Regions from separate parts of the Streptacidiphilus monticola genome, predicted to be linked through region 1. Evidence: riboswitches for the same ligand, from Rfam matches in the RefSeq annotation. Region 1 holds a riboswitch; the other holds the start of a gene.
The links. Region 1 has a riboswitch for cyclic di-AMP ahead of ACFP3V_RS04245 (C40 family peptidase). Riboswitches for the same ligand answer to the same signal wherever they lie in the genome.

Region 1 (13,279 bases):
CCGCGCGCAGGATCTCGGCGGCCCGGCGGGTCACCCGGGGCGTGGGGACCATGATCTTCGTCCGGTCCCTGACCACCTGGAACGGCTGCTGGGCGTCGAACTTGCGCACCTCGCTGCCGTCCCGCCAGGTGGATGCGTACACGACGACGTCCTCCGGCCGCATCCGCAGCGCCATGCTGTGCACGAAGGTCTGGATGCCGCCGGGGCGGGGCGGGAAGTCGTTCGTGACGATCAGAGTCTTGTGCATGCGCGTCTTTCCCGGCGTCCGCTTCGTACGATGAGCCCATGTCGGCAACGGTCAGACCCCACCCTATGCCTGACAGGGCGTCGGCCCCCGGCGCCCTGTCCGCCCTTCCGGTGGGGCGTCTGCTGACGCCGTGGGGGTGGTGGCTGGCCACGCGGACCGTGCTGCTGCTGATGGTGCTGGGCGTGCTGCACGTGGGCCTGGACGTGACCAGCGACGTCAAGGTGATCTACCAGGGCTGGGCGGCGGTGCTGCGCACCGGGACCTTCCCGCTGGACGACGTGACCTGGCAGTACCCGCCGCTCGCCGCGCTGGTGATCATCGCGCCGAGCTGGCTGCCGTGGTCGTACTTCGCCTCCTTCCTCGCCCTGCTCGGGATCTGCGACGCGGCGGCGATGGGCCTGCTCACCCGGGCTGCGCGACGCGGCGGCGCGACGGCGGGGCTGTGGCTGTGGGCGGCGGCGGTGCCGCTGCTCGGCCCGACCGTCTACACCCGCTTCGACCTGGCGGTGACGGTCCTGGCGATGGCGGCGCTGGTCTTCCTGTCCCGGCGGCCCCGGGTGGCCGGGGTGCTGATCGGGCTGGGCACGATGATCAAGGTCTGGCCCGTGGTGCTGCTGATCGCGGCCCGCAGGCTCCGGGTCCTCGCGGGCGCGGCGGTCAGCGCGCTGGTCGTCGCCTTCGGCTTCGCGGTCTTCACCGTCGGCGCCTACTCCTTCATGGGCTTCCAGGGCAGCCGGGGCATCGAGGTGGAGTCGGTCCCGGCGGTTCCCTGCTACTTCGCCTCGCTGCTGTTCGGCTGGCCGGGCCGCACGCAGATGCACTACGGCTCACTGGAGTTCCTCGGGCCGGGGGTGCCGGTGCTGGCGGCGCTGATGCCGCTGCTGACCCTGGCCGGACTGGGCTGGCTGCTGTGGTGGCGCCGCCGCGCCCGCGGCCGCTTCCTCGCCGCGGACGCCGGGCTGACCGCGCTGCTGCTGTTCACGGTGACGAGCCGGGTGCTGAGCCCGCAGTACCTGATCTGGCTGCTCGGCATCGCCGCCCTGTGCCTGTGCTCCCCGCGCACGACCCAGCGCACCGTGGCCCTGCTGCTGGTCCCGGCCACGGTGCTGACCCTGCTCGAATTCCCGTTGTTCTTCGGCGAGTTGGCCAAGGTCACCTGGTGGGGCGCGCTGCTGGTGACCGCCCGCAACGGGCTGTTGGTCGCCGCCACCGTCGTCTCCTGCCGACGCCTGGCCGCCGGCCGCTGAACCGCGACCGGCCTGCGGTCAGCGGTCCGCGCCCGCGACGGACGCGGCGACGGCCTCGTCCACCCGGGACAGGTCGCGCAGCCAGACCGCCGCGGTGCTGTCCGAGGGCGCGCGCCAGTCGCCGCGGGGGGACAGCGAACCGCCCGCCGACACCTTGGGCCCGTTCGGCAGCGCGGAGCGCTTGAACTGCGCGAAGCCGAAGAACCTGCGGCAGAACTCCTCCAGCCAGCGCCGGATCTCCGCCAGGTCGTAGGCCCTGTGCTCCGCCGCCGGGAAGCCCGGCGGCCACGCGCCCGCCGCCGCGTCGTGCCAGGCGTGCCACGCCAGGAAGGCGATCTTCGATGGCCGCATGCCGTGCCGCAGCACGTGGTGCAGGGTGAAGTCGTGCAGCGCGTACGGGCCGATGCGGGCCTCGGTGGACTGCATCTCCTCACCGGGGACCAGCTCCGGGCTGATCTCCGTGTCCAGGATCGCGGTCAGCACCTGCCCCGTCTCCTCGTCGAACTGCCCGGAACTGACGACCCATCGGATCAGGTGCTGGATCAGGGTCTTGGGCACGCCGCCGTTGACGTTGTAGTGGCTCATCTGGTCGCCGACGCCGTAGGTGCACCACCCCAGCGCCAGCTCCGACAGGTCACCCGTGCCGAGCACGATGCCGCCGTGCTGGTTGGCCAGCCGGAACAGGTAGTCGGTGCGCAGCCCGGCCTGGACGTTCTCGAAGGTGGTGTCGTAGACCGGCTCGCCGGAGGCGAAGGGGTGGCCCATCTCCTCCAGCATCAGCCGGGCCGTGGGCGTGATGTCCAGCTCGGCTGCGGTCACCCCGAGCGCGGCCATCAGCTTGTGCGCGTTGCCCTTGGTGTGGTCGCTGGTGGCGAAGCCGGGCAGGGTGTAGGCCAGGATGTCGGTCCGGGGCCGTCCCATCCTGTCCATCGCCCGGGCGGCGACGATCAGCGCGTGCGTGGAGTCCAGGCCGCCGGAGACGCCGATGACGACCTTCGGGCGCCCGATCGACTCCAGGCGCTGCTGCAGGCCCGCCACCTGGATGTTGTAGGCCTCGTAGCAGTCCAGTGCCAGCCGCTCCGCGTCGGCGGGGACGAAGGGGAAGCGCTCGATCCTGCGGCGCAGGCCCAGGTCCGCCTCCCGCGGCGGGTCCAGCCGGAAGGGCAGCCGCCGGAAGTCCGCGGTACGGGCGGCGTGGGTGCGGCGGTTCTCGTCGAAGGTGCCCATCCGCATCCGCTCCTGCCGCAGCAGGTCGAGGTCCACGTCGGCGACGGCGTAGCGGTCGCCGATCGGGAAGCGCTCGGTCTCGGCCAGCAGCACGCCGTTCTCGTAGACCATCGTCTGGCCGTCCCAGGCCAGGTCGGTCGTGGACTCGCCCAGCCCGGCCGCGGCGTAGACGTAGGCGGCCAGGCAGCGCGAGGACGCCGACCGGCACAGCAGCTTGCGGTCCTCGGCGCGGCCGACGGTGATCGGGCTGCCCGAGAGGTTGGCCAGCACGGTGGCCCCGGCCAGCGCCGCCTCGGCGCTCGGCGGCACCGGGACCCACATGTCCTCGCAGATCTCGACGTGCAGCACCAGCCCGGGGACGTCCTCCGCCTCGAAGAGCAGGTCCACCCCGAAGGGCACGTCCTGCCGGCCGATCCGGATCGTCCCGCCGCGCTCGTCGTCACCGGAGGCGATCTGCCGACGCTCGTAGAACTCCCGGTAGTTGGGCGGATAGGACTTCGGGGTCACGCCGAGGATCCGGCCCCGGTGCACGACGACCGCGCAGTTGTAGATCCGGTTGCGGTGCCGCAGCGGCGCGCCCACGACCAGGACCGGCAGCAGGTCCGCCGAGCCCGCGACCACGGTCGCCAGGGCCCGCTCGACATCGTCCAGCACCGCGTCCTGGAGCAGCAGGTCCTCGATCGAGTAGCCGGTCAGGCCGAGCTCGGGGAAGACGGCGACGGCGACGCCCTGCTCCGCGCAGTGCCGCGCCTGGCGCAGCACTGTCGCGGCGTTGGCCTGCGGGTCGGCGATCGACGTGTGGCCGTGGCACGCGGCGACGCGTGCGAAGCCGTGCTCGTAGATCGACCAGAAGTTCACCGCGGGCCTCCCAGGCATGCTTGCTCGGCTGAGCGAATCCGTACGGCACGAGCCTAGTTCCCCGAAGATCCCGCCCACGGCCCCCACCCCGCCCGCCCTGTCCGGCGGCGCCTTCCTGCGGCCACGTCCTGCGGCTGCGCCGCGTGGTCCGGCGCGGGGCCCACGTGACGCCCGCCCCGCGCCGGCGAGTGCCCCCGCCTTCGGCCAGGTTGGGCTCGGGGTAGTTGCGCCTGCGGCTCCGCCGCGGAGTTGGCATGGTCGCCCTGTGCCTCCGCCGCGGGGACCGCGTGATGCCCGTGCCGGGCCAGCGTGGTGCCCCTGCGGCTCCGCCGCGGAGTTGGCATGGTCGCCCTGTGCCTCCGCCGCGGGGACCGCGTGATGCCCGTGCCGGGCCAGCGTGGTGCCCCTGCGGCTCCGCCGCGCGGGGCCAACGTGGTCACCCTGCCCCCGGAGCCTTGCCCCGCCGGGGCCAGATGCCGTACGGCTCCGCACCGGATCAGCCCGCTCACAGCGCGGCCCCGCGATGGCACCTGCGTTCCGGGCCAACATGACCCCCTGCGGCTCCGCCGCGCGGGGCCAACGTGGTCACCCTGCCCCAGGGACCTTGCCCCGCCGGGCCCGGATGCCGTGCGGCTCCGCACCGGATCAGCCTGGTGCCACAGCGCGGCCCCGCGATGGCACCTGCGTTCCGGGCCAGCGTGATGCCCCTGCGGCTCCGCCGCGCGGGCCCGTGTCCGTCTCCCACCCTCGGCCAGGCCAGGGCGGGCGTGGGCCTGACGGAACTGCCGGGTAGGCGCTAGCGGAAGGCTGCCAGCAGGTCCTGGTGGCACAGGTCGGCGAAGGCCTGCGGCGTGGTCCGCAGGATGTCCGCGCAGGCGCGGTCGAGGTCGGTGCGGGAGACGGCCGCATAGAAGGCGACCAGGGCCGGCTCGCCCCAGCGGTGCACCAGGGTCCGGCACGCCATCCAGCTGCGCTGGTAGGCCACCGGCAGGTCGGTCGCCGTGGCGTCGAAGTCCGCGTCCGCCGGGAGCGAGGACGGCACCGTGGCGGCCGACTCCGCCAGCTCGGGGGCGAGTTGACGGGGCGTCCGGCCGGTGGCGCGGTAGGCGGTCCACTCGGCCACGCCCTCGGACAGCCAGCGGGGCGTCCAGGACTGCGTCTGCGTGCGGGTGGCCACATGGGTCGTCTCGTGGGTGAGCACCGCGGACCGGCCCAGGGCGTTGAGGCCGTCCCAGACCTGCGGGTTGAGCGTGATCCGTTCCGTGCGCCGGGCGTCCGCCGCGCCCAGCTCGCCGGTGGTGACGGCGGCCAGCGCGGACACCGCGGCGGGGCTGGTGCCGAGCAGGGACGCGAACTGGTCCAGGGCCAGTGGGGCCAGCACCACCGTGCGCTGTCCCCACGCCCGGCCCCACAGCGCGGACACGGCGGCCACGGCCCGGTCCGCCTCGGCTGCCAGCGCGGCCAGCTCCGAGGGGGTCCGCTGCAGGCCGAGCACCAGGGCCTGACGGCCCGCGGCAGCGCCGGCCGGCCCCAGGTCCCAGAGCAGGGTGTCCCCCGCCGGGGAGTCCGGGCGGCCGCCCCAGCGCCAGCCCGCGGCGGTCTGCTCCAGCACCGCGTAGGCCCGGGCGGTGACCGGCGCGGCGTCGAAACCCCGCAACCGGTAGGCGAGTTCGAGCGTGGCGGCGATCCGCCGTCGGCTGCCCACGGCCGCCGGCAGCGGGAACGCGCCGGTGCTGACGAGCCGCCAGTGCCACGACGCCAGCGGTACCTCGGCCAGGTTCCGCAGCAGCGCAGTGTCCTGCTCCGCCGCCGAGGCGAGCGAGGTGCCGCGAAGCGCGGCGGCGTCCCGGGCCAGCACCGCGGCGGAACGCCGGTCGAGCAGCGCCTGCACGGCGGCGTCGGGGTCGGCCACCGCCCGCGGCTCGCCCTTCGCGCGCCACAGGGCCGTCCCGGCCAGCGTCGCCGCGACCAGGGAACCGCCCACCGCGAGCACCCGCCGCCGGGTCACGCCCAGTCCTGGTTCCGCCTCCGGTGCCGCGGCTATGCCGGGTTCGTCGGTTCCGCTCACACCCGCACCACCGTGTTCACCGGCATGTCGCGGACCGACTCGTAGCGGACCCTGGCGCCCGGATAGGGGGCGTGGATGACCATGCCGTTGCCGGCGTACATGCCGACGTGGTGCATGTCTCCGTAGAAGATCACGAGGTCTCCGGGGCGGGCCTGGCTGAGCGGTACGCGGCGGCCGGCCGAGGCCTGGCCCGCCGCCGTGCGCGGCAGGGTGACCCCGGCTTGCTGCCAGGACCAGTACATCAGGCCGGAGCAGTCGAAGGCGTGCGGACCGGTCGCCCCGTAGACATAGGGGCTGCCGAGCCGGCTCTCGGCGGCGCGCAGGGCAAGGCCGGCCCGGGCCGACGCCGGGACGTCCAGCAGGCCGGAGAGCGCCTGCTGCGCCAGCGACTGGGCCGCGGCCGCCTGCTCCTCCTCCTGCTGCTGGATCTGGGCCCGTTGAGGGGCCGTCAGGGAGCCGAGCAGCGCCTGGGCACGGCCCAGCCGGCGCTGGATCTCGGCCTTGGAGCCGGCGATGCGCTGCCGCAGCCGCTCCAGCTGGCGCAGCTGCGCCTCGGCCGCGGCCCGGTCGGCGTCGAGCCGGTGCTGTGCCTCCTCCAGCTGCCGCAGGTCCTGGGCGACCGCCCCGCCGGCCTGGTCCAGCATCGCGGCCTGACGCAGATAGTCCTCAGGGTGCGCGCTGAACGCGAGCCGGAGCACCGGGTCCATGTCGCCGGAGGCGTACTGGGCCGCGGCGACCGCGCCGACCGCCTGGGTCAGCTGGTTGATCTGCTCCTGCTCGGCAGCCACCCGCTGCTGCAACTCCGCGCTGCGGCGCTGGAGTTCGCGCTGCTGCTCCTGGGCTCCGTCGTACTGCTGCCCGGCCGCCTCCGCCTGCGCGTAGAGCGAGTCCACCTGCTGGCGCACCGTCCCGGCCCCGGACGGCCCGGGGGCCGCCGCGGCGGACTGCTGGGCGGCCAGCACGGCCGCCCCGGCCGCGACCACCGTGGCCGCGGCCCGCGACAGGGCCGTCGGCCCCGCGGGCCTGCTGCGTCGATGGGACGCCACGGGCGTCTCTCCCTCCGGCTGCGCTTGCTGTCCGGGGAGGGACGTTAGCGAGTCGGGATCAGCCAGTCCAAACCCTCCGACAAGCGAATTTTCACCCACGGATCGGACAAGTTGTCGGAGAGTCAGCTCTGCCAGCGGAGATGCCCGTCAACGCGTCGGGCCCGCCTCCCTCGCAAGGGGGCGGGCCCGTACGACCGTCCGAGGGACCGTCAGATGTGGCGCATGGCGTAGATGGAGCCGATGTACGACAGCTTCTCGTACTTGACGACGGTGCCGGTGTGCGGGGCGTGCAGCACCATGCCGTTGCCCGCGTACATGCCCACGTGCGAACCGCCGTTGAAGATGATGAGGTCGCCGACCTGCAGGTCCGCGGTCGAGGCGACGGCGGTGCCGACGCCGGCCTGCTCCTCCGAGGTGCGCGGCAGCGAGTAGCCGGCCTGCGCGTACGACCACTGCATCAGACCGGAGCAGTCGAAGGAGTTCGGGCCGGTCGCGCCGTAGACGTACGGGTCGCCCAGGCGGGTCTGCGCCGCGGAGAAGGCGGCGGCCTCGATCGAGTCACCGGGCTTGGCGTTGCCCAGGTTGGCCGAGGAGGTGGAGATGGTGCCCGAGCCGACGACGATCTGGCGCTGCGCGGCGGTCATCGAGGCGAGCAGCGCCTTGGCGGCGGCCAGCTTCTTCTGCACCGAGGCCTTGCTGGCGGCCAACTGCTTGTTGGTGGCGTCGAGCTGCTTGAGCTTCGCCTCGGCCTCGGCCTTCTCCTTGTTGAGCAGGTTCTCCTGCTCCTGCAGCGTGCTCAGCGCCTGCGCCTGGTCCTGGGTGACCTGGCCGAGCGCGGTGGCCTTGGCGAGGTACTCGGACGGGTCCGAGGAGAGCATCAGCTGCACCGTCGGGTCGATCGACCCGTTGGCGTACTGGGCGCTGGCCACCTGGCCGAGCGCGGCGACCTGGTCGTTGACGGCGGCCTGCTGGCGCGCGACCTGGTCCTGGAGGTTGCCGACCTGCTTCTGCAGGGCCTGCATCTGCTCGTGGGCGGCGTCGTACTTCTCGACGGCCTGATCGGTCTCGGTGTTGAGCTTCTCGATCTGCGCCTTGAGCTGCGCGGTGGTCGGCTTCGGCGCGGCCTGGGCGGACTGGGCCGAGATCGCGACGGCGGTCGCGGCGGCAGCGGTCAGCACGGATATGCGCGCGCGGTTCGGAGACTTGGGGCGACGATGGGACGCCACGAAGGCGAGCTCCTTCTTCCTACGGCCGCCTACCGGGTGAGCTGACGGGTTCGGGCTGGAAGACTGCCCTACGACGCCTCACCGGCGAGCCGGTCCGGCGTCGATTCACCCCGAGGAAGGTGGTTCCCCGGCTCCGATCCCTCGGCATCCCCTGTGGAGTGCACCCGCTCCTGCGGGACCGCAACACCCCTGCCGCGTCGTCGGACTCGACGGTAACCCCCGCTGTCACCCGGGTTGGGTGATCGATTCGGCGGTGGTTCGAGCGATGACACTAGTGACCGAACCGTGATCCGTTCAAATCCTTGCCGGAAAAAAATCGTGTGACTTCTGAGGCACCGTCAGTTCGTGGACCCTGGGTGACCGTTCGATGACGAGAAGCCTAGGACACGCTCGGGCAGAACGGACATCTCACCTGATCCTGCGTCACCTCCGTGACACAGGTCACACTCGTGTCGGGGCGTCAGATCCGGCGGATGGCGACGATCCGCCCGAAGTAGCTGAGCGGCTGTATGGACACGGTGTAGCCGTACTCCGGGGCGTTCAGCAGCATGCCGTTGCCGGCGTAGAGGCCGACGTGGCCGCCGTTCTCGTTCACGATGATGTCGCCCACCTTCGCGTCGGCGAGCGACGGCACGGCCGTGCCCACCGACTCCAACGCGTAGGAGGAGTGCGGCAAGGAGACCCCGGCCTGGGCGTAGGCCCACATCACCAGGCCCGAGCAGTCGAACGCGTTGGGACCGGACGCGCCGTAGGAGTAGGGCGCGACGCCCACCTTGCTCATCGCCGCCTGCATCGCCGTCTGCGCGGCCGCCGAAATGCCGGACAGGTTGATGTCCTTGACGCTTCCGGTGCCCTGCGCCTTCACCGTGCCGTAGTTGTACCCGGCCCCCGCCTGGGCCCGCTGCGCCGGGCTCAGCTGGGCCAGCACGGACTGCGCGTGGCGCAGCTTCGCCTGGGCGGAGTTCTTGATCCCGCGCATCTGGTCGAGCAGCTTCTGCTCGGCCGCGAGCACCCCCGCCGCCTCCTGCTTCTCCCGCTGCAGCAGCTGCTGCTGCTCCACGAGTTGGGCCAGCTGGTCCGCCTGCGCCTGGGTCACCTGGTCCTGCGCGACGGCCCGCTGCAGGTAGCCCTGCGGGTCGGAGGAGAGCATCAACTGGACGGTCGGGTCGATGGCGCCCTCGGCGTACTGCGAGGAGGCGACCTGCCCGAGGCCCTCCAACTCCTGGTTCACCACGGCCTGCTGGCGGGCGATCTCGTCCTGGAGCAGGCTCACCTTGTGCTGGAGCGCCTGCTGCTGCTCCTTGGCGTTGTTGTACTTCTCCGTCGCGGCGGCGGCGTCCCGCCGGTCCGCGTCCACCTCGGACTTGGCCTGCTTCACCGTCAGCTTGGGGTCCGCGTGGGCGGCGGTCTGCGCGGACAGCGCGACCGCGGTCGCCGCGGCGGCGGTGAGCACGGAGATCCGCGCCCGGCTGGGCTGCTTGGGACGGCGGTGAGAGGCCACGGTCGATCCGCTTCTTTTGGACGGCGCAGAGAAGGTGAAGATCGAACGCGAGCTTAGTGCCGAACCCGTGTTCCCGTCTCCCCCAAGTGCCCTCTCCAACCCCACTTTTAACAACGATTCAGTCACCAGCACCGGGGGCGCGAGGAACTGCGCGCCCCCGGTACTGACTCAAGGTCGGGTCACGAGTTGGCGCAGCAGCATGGTGGAGGGGAGCGGCCGCGCCCCCGCGGCCTTCACGCCGTCGGCGACCTCGCGGTCCGTGGAGACGACCACCACCGGGCGGCCCTCGGGCTCCGCCCGGACCAGCCGGCGGATCAGCTCGTCCGCCGTCTCCCCGCTCCGCGAGAACAGCACGCGGACCCCCCGGGGCGGCGGGGCCATCGGGATGGGGCCGTCCAGGTCCTGCCCGTCGAAGACGCAGGTGACCTCCGCGCCCGACTGCGCGGCCAGCATCCCCAGCCCACGCAGCAGTTGGGCCCGCTGCTTGTCCAGCGGCAGCGTCGGCCAGCCCGTCTTGGTCACGTTGTATCCGTCCACCACCAGGTGCACCTGGGGCAGTTGCAGCAGCTGCCGCAGCAGCGCCGGGTCGTCGCCCTCCAGGCCCCTGCGGGCCACGTCGTGCGGCGACGCCGCGCTCGGCGTCACCGCGTCCACCGCGTCCGCGGGGCGCGACGTCAGCGGCGGCAGCCCGAGCTCGCGCTGGAGTCCCTGGGCGCCCTGCACGACGACGTCCAGCAGCAGCCGCAGCCGCATGTCCTCCGCGCTGCGGCCCTCCCGGGCGGCCCGGCGGGACGCCTCCAGCGCCGACTCCAGCTCCGTGACCCGGTGCCGCAGCCGACGCAACTCCGCGTCCGCCGCGGCGCGTCCGGGCGCCGCCGCGGCCGACTGGGCGTCAAGTTCCGCGCGCGCCTTGCGGGCGGCCGCCTCCGCGCGCTTGGTGTCCGCCTCCAGGCTGCGCAGCCGCCGCTGCGCCTGGTCGCGCTCGTGGCGTGCCTCCTCCAGCTCCGCGCGGGCCCGCTCGGCGTCCGCGCGCGAGGAGGCGCGCAGCGCCGACAGTTCCGCCTGCGCCTTCTCCAGCAGCCGGGCGTTCTCCGCCGCCTGGCTCTCGTGTTCGGCGCGTTCGACCTCCTCGCCGACCTCCTCGACGAGCCGGGTCCAGCCGGCGGGGCGCAGCAGGTACGCGGCGGCCGCGACGTCCTGCGGGTCCGCCGCGGCCGGGACGGCGCCGTGGTCCAGCGCCTCGGCCAGATCGGGCTGGCCCAACCGGACGCGTTCGGCGACCTTGAGCCGGAACGCGGTCTCCGTCTCCAGCGCGGCCGCGATGGCGGTCGCGCCGCGCTTGACCCGGGCGTCCCGGGTGAACTTCACATAGGGGCGCAGCCTGGCGGGCAGTTCGGTCGGGCCGAGCCCGGACAGCGCGTCGGCGGCGATGCCGACGACGCGCCGGCGGACCCCTTCCGGCAGGGGGCGTTCGAGCTGCTCCCGGGCGGCAGGGGCCGCGTCGGCCTCCGGGACGGTCCCAGCGGCCGTCGCCGTGTCCGAACGTTCCTGCTCCACCACGTGTCCGCGCTCTCTGTGAGATACCCCCGAACCGTCATTGTCCCGCGTGCGCGGGACTACTCGCGCTCCGCCTGCGCGGCGGCCTCGGCCTCGGCCCCGGGCCGGTCCACCAGCTCCACCTGGTCCACCGCGTTGCACCAGCGGCAGCGCACCGACTCGACCGTCTCGGCCAGCACCTCGCGCTCCTCGACCTTGGCGTCCCCGGCCAGGTCCAGGTGGACGAACTCGACCACCCGGGAGGACTTGGTGACGTCGAAGCGGGTCAGATTGCCGCACAGCGTGCAGCGCCAGCGGGTCGTCTCGGTGGGCAGGGGGACGGCCACGGTGGGTCCTCTCGGTAGTTCCGTGCTGCAAGGCCGCGGCACGGGCGGGCTCCGGTGCTACCCGGAAACCCTATGGCCTCCCCACTGCCCACCCGAAACGTCCCCCACACGCCCCCTGGCGAAGTGTCAGATTCATCCCGTCAAGGAATGCTTTGTTCATGTCCCGACTCCCCCGGCCCTCTCCCTACCTGCCCGTCATGACCTACGCGCTGATCCTCATCTGCGTCCTGGTCTTCCTGGCCGGGCCGGTCTCGGGGCTCGACCCCTTCTACGGCTCCGGCGCGGCCCGCGCCTGCGCGGCCGACGCCTACGTCCGGCACTGGGGGGTGGTCCCGGCGGAGCTGCTGAACAACCAGGCCCTGCCCTTCCACGCGGCCGCGGGCTGCCCGGCGGTCGGCGACTTCCCGAAGATCCCGGCCCTGTCCGTGCTCACGGCGATGTTCGTCCACGGCGGCTGGGTGCACCTGGCCGGGAACATGCTCTTCCTCTTCGTCTTCGGCGCGGCCCTGGAGGAGCGGCTGGGACCGCTCGCTTTCCTGCTGCTCTACGTGGCCCTCGGCTATCTCGCCACCTACGGCTACGCCCTCGTCGCGGCCGGAGGTCCCGGCGCCACGCAGACACTTGTCGGAGCGTCAGGTGCGATCGCCGGGGTGCTCGGCGCGTACCTGCGCGTCTTCCCCAAGGCCCGGGTGACCTCGCTGATCCCGATGCTGTTCTTCCTGCCGCTGCGGTTCCCCGCGTGGGTGGTGCTGGGCTTCTGGTTCGTCGTCCAGTGGGTCTCCATCGACGCCGCCGGCGAGGCGGTCCCCGGGGTCGCCTACGCGGCCCATCTGATCGGCTTCGCGGGCGGCTTCCTGTTCGCCTGGCTCTTCGCCTCCCGGCGCTACGCTGGGGCGTCAGCGCCGCCCGCGTCCATCCAGGAGAGTTCTTCGTGATCACCGCGATCGTGCTCATCAAGACCAGCGTCGACCGGATCCCCGAGATCGCCGAGACGATCGCGGCGCTGGACGCGGTGACGGAGGTGTACTCCGTCACCGGCACCTACGACCTGGTCGCGATGGTGCGCGTCCGCGCCCACGAGGACCTGGCGGACGTCATCCCGGGCCAGGTGAACAAGGTTCCCGGCGTCGAGTCCACGGAGACCCACATCGCCTTCCGCACCTACAGCCGCCACGACCTCGACGCCGCCTTCGCCCTCGGCCTCGACGACTAGCCCGCCCCCTCAAGGGCCGGGGAACTGCGCGACCAGCCCACCACCCGCGGAGGTCCGTCCCGCACATGGGGCCGGACCTCCCTGGGTGGTGTTTGCTCGCGCAGTTCCCCGCGCCCCCAGGCGGTTGCAACCTGACGACATGCCAAAGGCCCCGGCCCCAAGGGAACTTGGGGCGGGGGCCTTTACCGCTGTGGCGGCGGCTTCTGCAGATCGCAGATCAATCAGTGGTGGCCGTGGCCACTCGTGATCTCGGCGTGCTCCTCGGGCGTGGCCTTCGAGATCTGGCCGGCCTCGCCGAAGTACCCCTCGGAGAGCTTGGCGCGGATCTTCGTCGCGACACCGATCTTGGCCTTGACGCCGTTCTCGTCCACCGCCGGCGGCAGCTCCACCGGGGTGGCCTGCTCGTGCGCCGTGAGGCGGAACAGCTCCGACTGCGGCAGCTGCTCGTGGACCTCGATGAACTCACCGTGCGGCAGGCGCTTGATGGTTCCGGTCTCCCGGCCGTGCAGGACCTTGTCCTTGTCACGGCGCTGCAGACCCATGCACCAGCGCTTGGTGATCCAGAAGGCCAGCACCGGGCCGACGAAGAACAGCACCCGGCACGCCCAGGTGATGTCGTCGATCGACAGGTGCAGGTGCGTGGCGAACAGGTCGTTGCCACCACCCACGAGCAGGATGATGTACTCCGCCAGCCACGCGACACCCAGGCCGGTGCGCACCGGCTGGTTCCGCGGGCGGTCGAGGATGTGGTGCTCGCGCTTGT
Region 2 (3,150 bases), on a different contig from region 1:
CCGGAAGAACCGGACGCACGGTGCGGCGAATTCGGCCGACCGGCTATTCCAGGGAATCACCCCGGCCGGTTCCGGATTGCCGGACGGGTCCGCTGCACCGCACACGTCCGAACCAGGTTTCCGGAATCCGGGCGAATTCCGGTTCCGCCGCCCGGGGTTGACGCTTCTTCGGATCGGGGGGTGGGATGGCGCCCATGAGCACCGAGAAGATCCGCTGGGGCATCCTCGCGACCGGCGGCATCGCCGCCGAGTTCGCCGCCGACCTGCAACTGCTGCCCGACGCCGAACTGGTGGCCGTCGCCTCCCGGACCCAGGCGGCGGCGGACTCGTTCGCCGCCCGGTTCGGCGTCCCGCGCGCCTACGGCACCTGGGCCGCCCTCGCGGAGGACCCCGAGGTGGACGTCGTCTACGTGGCCACCCCGCACAACGCGCACTACGCGGCGAGCGCGCTGCTGCTGTCCGCGGGCAAGGCGGTGCTGTGCGAGAAGCCGTTCACGCTCAACCTCCAGGACGCCGAGGCGCTGTTCGACCTGGCGCACAAGCAGGGCGTCTTCCTGATGGAAGCCATGTGGATGCGCTGCAACCCGGTCGCGCGCCGGGTCGCCGAGCTCGTGGCCGACGGTGCGGTGGGCCAGGTCGCGCTGGTCCAGGCCGACTTCGGGGTGCCCGGCCCCTTCGCCCCCGAGCACCGGATGCGCAACCCCGAGCTGGGCGGCGGGGCGCTGCTGGACCTCGGCGTCTACCCGGTGACCTTCGCCCACATGATGCTGGGCAAGCCCGCGCAGGTGACCGCCCGGGCCACGCTCACCCCGGAGGGCGTGGACGCCACCACGGGGCTGCTCCTCGGCTGGGAGGACGGCGCGCTGGCGGCGCTGTCCTGCGGGATCACCGCAGGATCGCCGGTCCGCGCGGTGGTCGCCGGGGACCTCGGGCGTATCGAGGTCCCCTCGCCCTTCTTCCGCGCGGACCGGTTCACCTGGTACCGCGCCGACGGCGACCCGACGGCGGGGGAGACCGTCGAACTGCCCCGGCGCGGACGCGGCTACGTCCACGAGGCCGAGGAGGTCATGCGCTGCCTGCGCGCGGGACTGCTGGAGAGTCCGTCGGTGAGCCGGCAGGACACCCTGGACGTGATGGCCGTCCTGGACGCCGCCCGGGCGCAGATCGGGGTCCGCTACCCCGGCGAGTGAGCCGGGGCGGCGGCGACGGGACGTCAGGCCCGGCCGTACCAGACCGACTTGGTCCAGATCCGCTCCAGGCGGACCACCGCGCCGGTGTGCGGCGCGTGCCAGATCTTGCCCGCGCCGGCGTAGATGCCCACGTGGTAGACGTGCGAGCCGCTGTGGAAGAAGACCAGGTCGCCGACCTGCCGCTGGCTCGCGGAGATGTGCCGGACCTTGCTGTACTGCTGCTGCGCGGTGCGCGGGAGGGACTTGCCCACCTTCTTGAAGCTGTAGAGCGTCAGGCCGGAGCAGTCGAACCGGGTCGGGCCGACCGCGCCCCAGCGGTAGGGAGCGCCCTTCTTGGCGGCCGCCACCTTGATGGCCTTGGCGCCGTACGTCGGGGTGGCGGCCTGCGCCTGGGAGGAGAGGACGACGCCGCCGAGAACGGCTCCGGCGGCGACCGCCGAAGTCACGCCGACCCGGAGGCGGGCATGCGAACGAGGGGCCACAGAGGACGAGGACATGTGAGAGCCCTTCCGGAACCGCCTGCGAAAGTTGATCCTGTCGGGTTCGGGCTCCGAAAGTTGCCCGGCCACGGCTGTGGCTTCACCCCAAGGAGCGCTGGTACCGACCGCGCCCCGTCCTGCCTGGGTCTCCCGCTCTCGCCTGTCAGGTGGGTGAGCACCTGGCGCCCGGACGGTGGCGAGACTCGGCGTCCGCCCGGACCGCCCCGCCACTTCAGCGGGGGCTTGCTGTTCGGCCGTCAGTATTGGCACATCTTCAGGAAGATCTCACGTTTTGAAGGCCCGTTGTGAGGCTTGTCACGCCCGGTTTGAACGGCGATCTGCGCCCGATCGGCGTATTCGGAGACGCCTTCGAAAAATTCTCCCCGAGGCGGCTGCGACCGCGCTGACATGCGGTTTTTCCAAGGAATTGTGAGAGAACTCACGCCAATTCGGATGACGCCCGGGAAGTTCCACCACCCGGGTCCGCCATCGTCGCGACACGCCGGGACGCGGCGGCCGAGGGGGCGGCGCACGGACCTGGCGCGAAGGGCTCAGGTTTGTCAACGCGCATAGACAAGGGCGCCCCGAGGACGGTAAGAACTACCTCCGTATCGCCTTACCGATGCCTCCGTGGCTGAAGGAGCCAGTCTTGACGCTCGCACGGACCTTCAAGAACCACTCGCGCACGTTCGCCACCCTGGCGGTGGGCGTCGCCGCCGGGGCAGTGGTGGCCGGCGGAGGGCTCGCCCTCGCCGACACCTCGGCGCCGACCAGCGACAAGCAGATCACCAACATGACCGACGAGGTCAACCAGATCAAGGCGTACTACGGCGACACCGTGGACGCCAACGGCGAGCACTGGGCCTCGTCGAGCAGCAACTACGCGATCCAGGTGTACGGCATAGAGGCCAAGGCCGAGAAGTACCTGGCGCAGAAGATCAAGCACGACCACAGCGGCAGGCGCGCCATCGTGCTGGACGTGGACGACACCGCGCTGTCCACCTACAACTACGAGCTGGAGACGACCTTCGTCTACAACGCGGCCAGCAACGCGCAGTACATCGCGACGAAGAACTTCCCCGCGGTCTTCGGCATGAACGACCTGGCCAACTGGGCCAAGGCGCAGGGCTACACGGTCTTCTACATCACCGGTCGCCCGGAGTCGCAGCGGGCGGACACGGTGCGGCAGCTGTCGTCCCAGGGCTTCCCCGATGCGGACGACGCCCACCTGTTCCTGAAGAACAAGGCCAACCCGCCGGCGTACCTGAGCAACTGCGCCACGCCGACGACGTGGACGTGCTCGACGGTGGACTACAAGTCCGGGACGCGCGCCCATCTGGAGGCCCTGGGGTACACGATCACGGCCAACTTCGGCGACCAGTTCAGCGACCTGAACGGCGGCTACTCCGAGCAGACCTACAAGCTCCCGAACCCCATGTACTTCCTCCCCTGAGCTGCCCCCCGGGGCGCGGGCCCCGTCA

Region 2: linked by a shared signal. The riboswitch ahead of ACFP3V_RS01855 (C40 family peptidase) and the one ahead of ACFP3V_RS04245 (C40 family peptidase) in region 1 are both predicted to bind cyclic di-AMP.

What each region holds. Positions count from the first base shown of each region.
Region 1 is NZ_JBHSQJ010000012.1:39,951-53,229, reverse strand. It holds gene ACFP3V_RS04270 (glycosyltransferase family 4 protein) at 1-247, opposite strand, end outside; gene ACFP3V_RS04265 (glycosyltransferase 87 family protein) at 313-1,494, shown strand; gene ACFP3V_RS04260 (NAD(+) synthase) at 1,513-3,597, opposite strand; gene ACFP3V_RS04255 (hypothetical protein) at 4,376-5,647, opposite strand; gene ACFP3V_RS04250 (C40 family peptidase) at 5,644-6,693, opposite strand; gene ACFP3V_RS04245 (C40 family peptidase) at 6,903-7,919, opposite strand; cyclic di-AMP (ydaO/yuaA leader) riboswitch at 7,930-8,076, opposite strand; gene ACFP3V_RS04240 (C40 family peptidase) at 8,380-9,420, opposite strand; gene ACFP3V_RS04235 (NYN domain-containing protein) at 9,589-10,980, opposite strand; gene ACFP3V_RS04230 (hypothetical protein) at 11,037-11,303, opposite strand; gene ACFP3V_RS04225 (rhomboid family intramembrane serine protease) at 11,462-12,238, shown strand; gene ACFP3V_RS04220 (Lrp/AsnC family transcriptional regulator) at 12,235-12,516, shown strand; gene qcrB (cytochrome bc1 complex cytochrome b subunit) at 12,738-13,279, opposite strand, start outside.
Region 2 is NZ_JBHSQJ010000006.1:71,465-74,614, reverse strand. It holds gene ACFP3V_RS01860 (Gfo/Idh/MocA family protein) at 195-1,190, shown strand; gene ACFP3V_RS01855 (C40 family peptidase) at 1,214-1,687, opposite strand; cyclic di-AMP (ydaO/yuaA leader) riboswitch at 1,692-1,853, opposite strand; gene ACFP3V_RS01850 (HAD family acid phosphatase) at 2,319-3,122, shown strand.